2 regions of the Luteibacter sp. PvP120 genome follow, and region 1 is predicted to be linked to the other one. Evidence: riboswitches for the same ligand, from Rfam matches in the RefSeq annotation. Region 1 holds a riboswitch; the other holds the start of a gene.

Region 1 (4,241 bases):
TCGGGTCATGCCCGTATTATCGCCGCCGGATCATCTGCCGTGACGTGAAATTGCGTGTTGTTGCGTGGGGAGGTAGGGCGGGTTGTGTGGGGGCGTGTTTGCGGGTGTGTGGTCGCGGGAGTGGATCGCGGACATCGTCCGCTCCTACAGGTACACGTTGCGCCGACTACCTACGTAGGAGCCCACGATGCGGGCGATCCAGACAACCTCAGCGCCGACGGGCAACCACACGCACGCGCTGCATGCGCCGCTGCTGCATCAGGTTGAACCAGAACAGCGTTTCCGTGACCACGCCTGCACCGACGAGCAGCAGTGTTCCGGTGACCGACCCGGCGACATATGACACGACGGCCAGGGCCAACCATGCGGCGAGGATGAGGTGGCGCTGGCTCATGGTGTTTCTCCTGCGTGCTGCGCGACACCGGGACCCGGGCGCGGCCTGAAACGATCCTCGGCTACACAGGAGGTGGTGTCAATCGGCCATATGTCAAGGTTTGGTGGACGATTCAGCCTCGGTAACGCAGTGCATCCACCAGCAAGGTAAGGGCCGGCACGGGCTGTCGGCGGTTGGGGTAATAGAGGTGATAGCCGGCGAAGGGTTCGCACCAGTTCTCCAGCACACGCACCAGCGCTCCCGCTTCGACATGCCGCGAGACCACGTCCTCGGGTACCCAGGCCAGGCCCAGGCCAGCCAGGGACGCACGGACGATCGCGTTCATGCCGTCGAGGATCAACTGGCCCTCCACCCGCACCTTCACTTCGCGGCCGTCCTTCTCGAAGTCCCAGGCGTACAGGCTGCCATAGGTCGGCAGGCGCAGGTTGATGCAGTTGTGCCCGGTCAGGTCCTGTGGCGTGCGCGGGAGCGTGCGCCGCTCGAAATAGCCGGGCGTGGCGACCACGGCCATGCGCATGGGCGGGCCAACCGGCACGGCGATCATGTCCCTGGCCAGGTGCTCGCCCAGGCGGATGCCGATGTCGTAGCGCTCGGCCACGATGTCCACCAGCCCGTAATCGACGCTCAGCTCGACATGGATGTCCGGGTACTGCGGCAGAAACCGTTCCAGCGCAGGCATGACGATGGATTGCGCGGCATGCTCCGCGGTGGTGATGCGCAGGTTGCCTGCCGGGCGTTCGCGCAGCTCGCCCAGGGCCTCGATCTCCGCCTCGATCTCGTCGAAGCGCGGCCCCACGCTGCCGATCAGCCGTTCGCCCGCCTCGGTGGGCGAGACGCTGCGCGTGGTGCGCGCCACCCTCAACCCAGCGATTAAGCGGGGTAACACGCTTGGTCCTATGTCGTGGATTCATCAATGGGCGGGGTGACGTCGCTGCGCTCATCACGCCCGGAGCGATGGGGTGATGCCCGATCATGACCCCACGCCCTGACGCCGTAGCCCCGCCGTTTACTGCATCGCAGCGTGTCCCCATGCGTTGCGCCGCCTACAATCGATGGGCCACAGGTGTCCTGCCGCCGCCATTCCGGTGCGCAGGGTGAAACGGGAAGCCGGTCCGATGCCGGCGCTGCCCCCGCAACGGTAGGCGAGAAAACCCGACTCAGAACCACTGCGGCAACGCGGGAAGGTGTCGGGCTGATGCATGCCGCATCGCTCGCAAGCCCGGAGACCGGCCCGTGGTAGACATCGCATGCGGTGTCTTCCTCGGGTGTTGCGGTGGGCAACCGGATGAGCTGACTCGACGCGGCGTCCGTTGTCTCGAATCACTTGTCTTGTCCCTCGCACGCCCGGTTTCGCGGGTGAGCGATCTGGAGACTGGACAATGAACGAGATGAACCCGGCCGCGACCCATGTCGCCACGGTAAAGCTGCTGATCGACGGCGAGTTCGTCGAATCGACCACCACGCAATGGCGTGACGTGGTCAACCCGGCCACGCAAGTAGTGTTGGCACGCGTGCCCTTCGCCACGCCCGCGGAAGTCGAGGCGGCGGTGGACGCCGCGCGCCGAGCCTTCGTCACATGGCGCAAGACGCCTATCGGTGCGCGGGCGCGCATCTTCCTCAAGTACCAGCAACTGATCCGCGAGCACATGGCCGAACTGGCCGCGACGCTCACGGCGGAGCAGGGCAAGACGCTGCCCGATGCCGAAGGCGACGTGTTCCGCGGCCTGGAGGTGGTGGAACACGCGGCGGCCATCGGCAACCTGCAGCTGGGCGAGCTGGCCAACAACGTGGCCGGCGGTGTCGATACGTACACGCTGCTGCAACCGCTGGGCGTGTGCGCGGGCATCACGCCGTTCAACTTCCCGGCGATGATTCCGTTGTGGATGTTCCCGATGGCGATCGCCACGGGCAACACCTTCGTGCTGAAACCGTCGGAGCAGGACCCGATGGTGACCATGCGCCTGGTCGAGCTGGCGGTGGAGGCGGGCATCCCCCGCGGTGTGCTCAACGTGGTGCATGGTGGTGAGGACGTGGTCAACGCGATCTGCGACCACCCGCAGATCAAGGCGGTGTCGTTCGTCGGCTCCACCCGCGTCGGCACCCATGTCTACCATCGTGCTTCGCAGACCGGCAAGCGCGTGCAGTGCATGATGGGCGCGAAGAACCACGCCGTGGTGCTGCCCGACGCCCATCGCGAGCAAACGCTCAACGCGATGGTCGGCGCGGCGTTCGGCGCGGCGGGCCAGCGCTGCATGGCGGCCTCGACGGCCGTGCTGGTCGGCGCCGCGCGCGAATGGCTGCCCGACCTGGTGGCCCGCGCGAAGACATTGAAAATCAATGCGGGCAGCGAGGCCGGTACGGATGTCGGCCCGGTCATCTCCTGCGCGGCGCGCGATCGCGTGCACGCCTTGATCGACGCCGGTGTGGCCGAAGGCGCCACCCTGGAGCTGGACGGCCGCGATTGCCGCGTGCCGGGCTACGAACAGGGCAACTTCGTCGGTCCGACCATCTTCTCGGGCGTGCGCCCAGGCATGCGTATCTACGACGAGGAAATCTTCGGTCCCGTGCTCGTCGTGCTCACGGTGGACACGCTGGATGAGGCGATCGCGCTGGTCAACGCCAACCCCAACGGCAACGGCACGGCGTTGTTCACGGGCAGCGGCGCCGCGGCGCGTCGTTTCCAGGAAGACATCGACGTGGGGCAGGTCGGCATCAACGTGCCGATCCCGGTGCCGGTGCCGCTGTTCTCGTTCACGGGCTCGCGCGCCTCGAAGCTGGGCGACCTGGGGCCGTACGGCAAGCAGGCGGTCATGTTCTACACGCAGACCAAGACGGTCACCTCGCGCTGGTTCGACGACGGCGGCACGGGTCACGGCGTCAACACCACCATCAGCCTGAAGTGAGGGCGCCCCTCATGGACATTCCGGTGACGGTGCAGGCTGCGGGCCTGAGCGACGAGCAGAATGCGTTCCGCGAGGCGGCGCGCGACTTCGCCCAGGCGGAGCTGGCGCCGCATGCGGCGCACTGGGACGCGCAAGGCATCTTCCCGCGCGAGGCCATCGGCAAGGCCGGCCAACTGGGCTTCTGTGGCCTCTATGTGGACGAAGCGGCGGGTGGTACCGGCCTCACGCGACTGGACGCGGCCATCGTGTTCGAGGAACTGGCCGCGGTCGATCCCTCCACGGCCGCCTTCATCAGCATCCACAACATGGCGACCTGGATGCTGACCACCTACGCCCAGCCTGCACTGTTGCAGGCATGGGGCGAACCGCTGGCCAGCGGCACGCGTCTCGCCTCGTACTGCCTGACCGAGCCGGGCGCGGGTTCCGATGCGGCCTCGTTGCAGACGCGCGCCGTGCGCGAGGACGACCATTACCTCATCAACGGCAGCAAGGCGTTCATCTCCGGGGCCGGCGCCACCGACATGCTGGTGGTGATGGCCCGCACCGGCGGCGACGGCGCGCGCGGCATCAGTGCGTTCGCGGTGCCCGCGGATACCGCGGGGATCGGCTACGGCCGCAAGGAGGAAAAACTCGGCTGGAACAGCCAGCCCACGCGTGGCATCACGTTCGAGGACGTGCGTATCCCCGCAACGAACCGGCTGGGCGAGGAAGGCGAGGGCTTTCGCATCGCGATGAAGGGCCTGGACGGTGGCCGGATCAATATCAGCGCGTGTTCGCTGGGCGCGGGGCAGGGGGCGCTGGATGCGGCTCGCCGCTACCTGGGTGAGCGGCGCCAGTTCGGCCGCAAGCTGGGCGAGTTCCAGGCGCTCCAGTTCAAGCTGGCCGACATGGCCACGCAACTGGTGGCCGCACGGCAGATGGTCCACACCGCCGCGCGTAAGCTG
Region 2 (4,241 bases), on a different contig from region 1:
GCGCTCGCTCCAGCCGAGGATCGCGGTCCACGCCGGGTTGACCGACAGCAGGCGCGTGTCCGCATCGGCAACCAGCAGGATGTCGCTGGACAGGCGCCAGATACGGTCGCGCTCGGAAGTACGCTCCGCCACCTGCCGTTCCAGGCTCAGGGCCAGCTGCTGCAGCTCCCCCTCGGCACGGCGCCGCTCGACGGCGACGCGGGTGCGGTTGCCTACCTCGCGGACGAAGGCGATCTCTTCCTCCAGCCACTCACGCGGGTCGGCGTGGTTGAGGTACAGCAACGCCACCACCCCACCGCGCTCGGTCACCGGCATGTTGATGAAGGCGACGGCGCTGATGCCTGCCAGGGCATCCGCGGTATTCACGGTACGCGGGTCCTGGTAGGCATCGGTAACCAGGGCGGTGCGCCCGGCCTTGATGTCGTCGATGTACGAGCCGTAATCGCGGAAGTTCAGCACGCCGGCGATCGTCTGGATGCCCGGGGCGTTCCAGTCGCGTTCGACGGTGATGGTTTCCGCCACCGTATCGACCGTGCCGTAACCGGCACGGCTGACCCGTAGCGTGCGGCCGAGCACCTCGGCCACCCGATAGGCGATGTCCGTCGGGTCTTCCAGGTCGCGCAGCAGGTTGCTGACCTCGATCAGGGCCAGGCGGCGCTCTTCGGCACCGCCGGCATCCCCCGGCGTCTCCACGGTCGGGTAGACGCCGACCATGAACACGGGCTCGCCGTCCACCGGGCGCCGCCATGGCTCGACGGACACCCGCCACGCCGTGCCGTCCGCGGCCGTCAGCCCGATATCGCGGACCCCCTCGATACCGCCAGCCGCCAGCAGGGCGGTCAGGCGGGACCGGCTGTCGTCCGTCCACCAGTTCAGGAAGCCCTGCCCCGCCCCGTCACGAAGCCGTGCGGTCATCCAGGCATTGGCGTAAAGGAGTTCCCCTGTCGCCGACACGGCCGTGAAGCCGAACGGCAGTGCGTCGAACGCATGGGTGACCAGGGCGTGTTCCTGCAACGCGAACGTAGATGGCATCGAGCGAGCGGTCATGGGGCAGATCGCAGATGTTAAAGGTTCGAAGCCCTGCACTTTGTGTAGGCCATCTTCACGAAACGGTCATGTCGCGCTGCGGAAATCGGCACGCTGGGGGTTGCAAAAAAATGACTCCCGGCGGATCAAGCACATAGCGCATTTACCCTACATCTTGTGTTGACGGTACCGGGGACCAGCTATATGGTGTGTCCCGTTGGTGTCCGAAGAGGCGCGACTGCCCGTCGGACTTAATAGGGAATCCGGTGTAAATCCGGAACTGCCCCGCAGCGGTAAGTGGAAACGAACCCGTCACACGCACTGGTCCCCCTGGGATTGGGAAGCGACGGCTAGGCCGGACCCGAAAGGCGTCCCCGTCCACGAAGTCCGAAGACCTGCCAACAGCTGTCGCCCCGCCAGGCGTCGGTTTTTGTGGTGACGGCTTCCGCGGGGAGGCACGTCGCGGTCCGGAGCCCCCGATGGCGTGCTCCGACGCGACCCTTTTCCGCCGGCCCACCGCTTCGAGCCCCGTCCGAGGGAACGGGAGTTTGAACCGAGCCCTGGGGCACGCCTGACATGACCACGATGGAATCCGCCGCGCGCGAGCGCACCGAAGCAGCCGATACGGCCGTTACCTCCCCCGCCCCGGCGGACAAGGCACCCGCTGCCGGTTACCGCAACGAGCCGCCGCCGGCGTTCGCGCTGACGCCGCCGCACAGCCCCGGCCAGATGCGCGTCACCAAGCGCAACGGTGGCCAGGAAGCCGTCGACGTGAACAAGATCGTGCGCGCGGTGACCCGCAGCGCCGATGGCCTGTTCGCGGTCGACCCGATGCGCGTGGCGCTGAAGACCATCGGCGGCCTGTACGACGGCGCCACCACGCAGGAGCTGGACCAGCTGTCGATCCGCACCTCCGCGGCGCTCACCGCCGAGGAACCGGAATACGGCCAGCTGGCCGCGCGCCTCCTGGCCGCCTTCGTCGACAAGGAGGTGTCCGGCCAGGACATCCAGTCGTTCTCGCAGTCGATCAGCACCGGCTTCGAGCTGGGCATCCTCAACGAGCGCCTGCGTGACTTCGTGCTGGTCAACGCGCGCAAGCTCAACGATGCCATCGACACCGCCGGCTCGCGCCGCTTCGAATACTTCGGCCTGCGCACGGTCTACGACCGCTACCTGCTGCGCCACCCGACCCGCCGCTTCGTCATCGAGACGCCGCAGTACTTCTTCATGCGCATCGCCTGCGCCCTCGGCGGCAACGACGTGGCCGAGACGCTCGAGCTGTATCGCATGCTGTCGTCGCTGGAATACCTGGCCAGCTCGCCCACCCTGTTCAACGCCGGCACCGCGCACGAGCAGCTGTCGTCGTGCTTCCTGCTGGATTCGCCTCAGGACGCGCTGGAGTCCATCTACGCCAAGTACGGCGACGTGGCCCAGCTGTCGAAGTTCGCCGGCGGCATCGGCCTGGCCTATTCACGTATCCGCTCGCGCGGCTCGCTGATCAAGGGCACCAACGGTCATTCGAACGGCCTGGTACCGTGGCTGAAGACCCTCGATGCGTCGGTGGCCGCGGTGAACCAGGGCGGCAAGCGCAAGGGCGCCGCCTGCGTGTACCTGGAAAGCTGGCATGCGGATATCGAGGAATTCCTCGAGCTGCGTGAGAACACCGGCGACGACGCGCGCCGCACGCACAACCTCAACCTGGCCAACTGGGTGCCGGACCTGTTCATGCGCCGCGTCGAGACCGACGGCGACTGGTCGCTGTTCGACCCGAAGATCGTGCCGCACTTCGTCGACACCTGGGGCGCCACCTTCGAGGCCGCCTACGAGAAGGCCGAGGCCGAGGGCCTGGCCGTCAAGTCGATCAAGGCGCGAGAGCTGTACGCCCGCATGCTGCGCTCGCTCGCGCAGACCGGCAACGGCTGGATGACTTTCAAGGATCGTTCCAACGCCACCAGCAACCAGACCGCCCGTCCGGAAAACGTCATCCACCTGTCCAACCTGTGCACCGAGATCCTGGAAGTGACCTCGGAAGGCGAGACCGCCGTGTGCAACCTCGGCTCGGTGAACCTGGCCCGCCACGTGGTCGACGGCCAGTTCGATTACGACAAGCTCGCCACCACGGTGCGCACCGCCGTGCGCCAGCTGAACCGCGTGATCGACCTCAACTTCTACCCGATCGCCACGGCGAAGACGGCAAACATGAAGTGGCGTCCGGTCGGGCTTGGCGTCATGGGCCTGCAGGACGTCTTCTTCAAGCTCCGCCTGCCCTTCGACTCCGCGGAAGCGCTGAAGCTGTCCTCGCGCATCCAGGAAGAGATCTACTTCCACGCGCTGTCGATGTCCAACGAGATCGCCGAGCGTGACGGCGCCCATCCCGGCTTCGAGGAAACCCGCGCGGCCAACGGCGAGCTGCAGTTCGACTACTGGCCGGCCGCCACGCCGACCGACGTCGACGGTCGCTGGGCCGAGCTGCGCGAGAAGATCAAGGCGAAGGGCCTGCGCAACTCGCTGGTCATCGCCATCGCGCCGACCGCCACCATCGCCTCGATCGCCGGCTGCTACGAGTGCATCGAGCCGCAGGTGTCCAACCTGTTCAAGCGCGAGACGCTGTCGGGCGACTTCCTGGTGGTGAACCGTTACCTGGTGGACGAGCTGAAGACGCTGGGCCTGTGGACCGCCGAAGTGCGCGACCAGATCAAGCTCGCCGAAGGCTCCGTCCAGGGCATCACGTCCATCCCGGCCGCACTGCGCGAGGTGTATCGCACCACGTGGGAACTGCCGCAGAAGGCCCTGATCGACCTGGCCGCCTCCCGCGGCGCCTACATCGACCAGAGCCAGTCGCTGAACCTGTTCATGGAAAACCCGAACATCGGCCAGCTGTCGTCCATGTACATGTACGCCTGGAAGTCCGGCATCAAGACGACGTACTACCTGCGTTCGCGTCCCGCCACCCGCATCACCAAGACCACGGTCAGCTCGTCGTCGGCCGCGCTGCCCACGGCCGGTGCGCCGGCGGTAGCCGATGCGCAGGAACAGGCCGAAGCCGCGGTGTTCTGCTCGCTCGAGAACCCCGAATACTGCGAAGCCTGCCAGTAACCGACCACGCACGACGACCCATGTAGGAGCGCACGCTGTGCGCGAAAACCAACAACGCGACGACGCGGCAACGCTGCGGATCGCGCTGCATCTCCGCTTCGTTGGCTTTTCGCGCACAG

The links. Region 1 has a riboswitch for cobalamin ahead of ACVKN3_RS03905 (CoA-acylating methylmalonate-semialdehyde dehydrogenase). Riboswitches for the same ligand answer to the same signal wherever they lie in the genome.
Region 2: another riboswitch for cobalamin. It lies ahead of ACVKN3_RS17860 (ribonucleoside-diphosphate reductase subunit alpha); the one in region 1 lies ahead of ACVKN3_RS03905 (CoA-acylating methylmalonate-semialdehyde dehydrogenase).

Annotation. Positions count from the first base shown of each region.
Region 1 covers NZ_JBSRXP010000001.1:984,725-988,965, reverse strand. The annotation lists gene ACVKN3_RS03920 (excinuclease ABC subunit UvrA) at 1-9, opposite strand, end outside; gene ACVKN3_RS03915 (hypothetical protein) at 209-394, opposite strand; gene ACVKN3_RS03910 (LysR substrate-binding domain-containing protein) at 507-1,250, opposite strand; cobalamin riboswitch at 1,439-1,643, shown strand; gene ACVKN3_RS03905 (CoA-acylating methylmalonate-semialdehyde dehydrogenase) at 1,783-3,297, shown strand; gene ACVKN3_RS03900 (acyl-CoA dehydrogenase family protein) at 3,309-4,241, shown strand, end outside.
Region 2 covers NZ_JBSRXP010000011.1:93,962-98,202, reverse strand. The annotation lists gene ACVKN3_RS17865 (hybrid sensor histidine kinase/response regulator) at 1-1,047, opposite strand, end outside; cobalamin riboswitch at 1,228-1,443, shown strand; gene ACVKN3_RS17860 (ribonucleoside-diphosphate reductase subunit alpha) at 1,603-4,122, shown strand.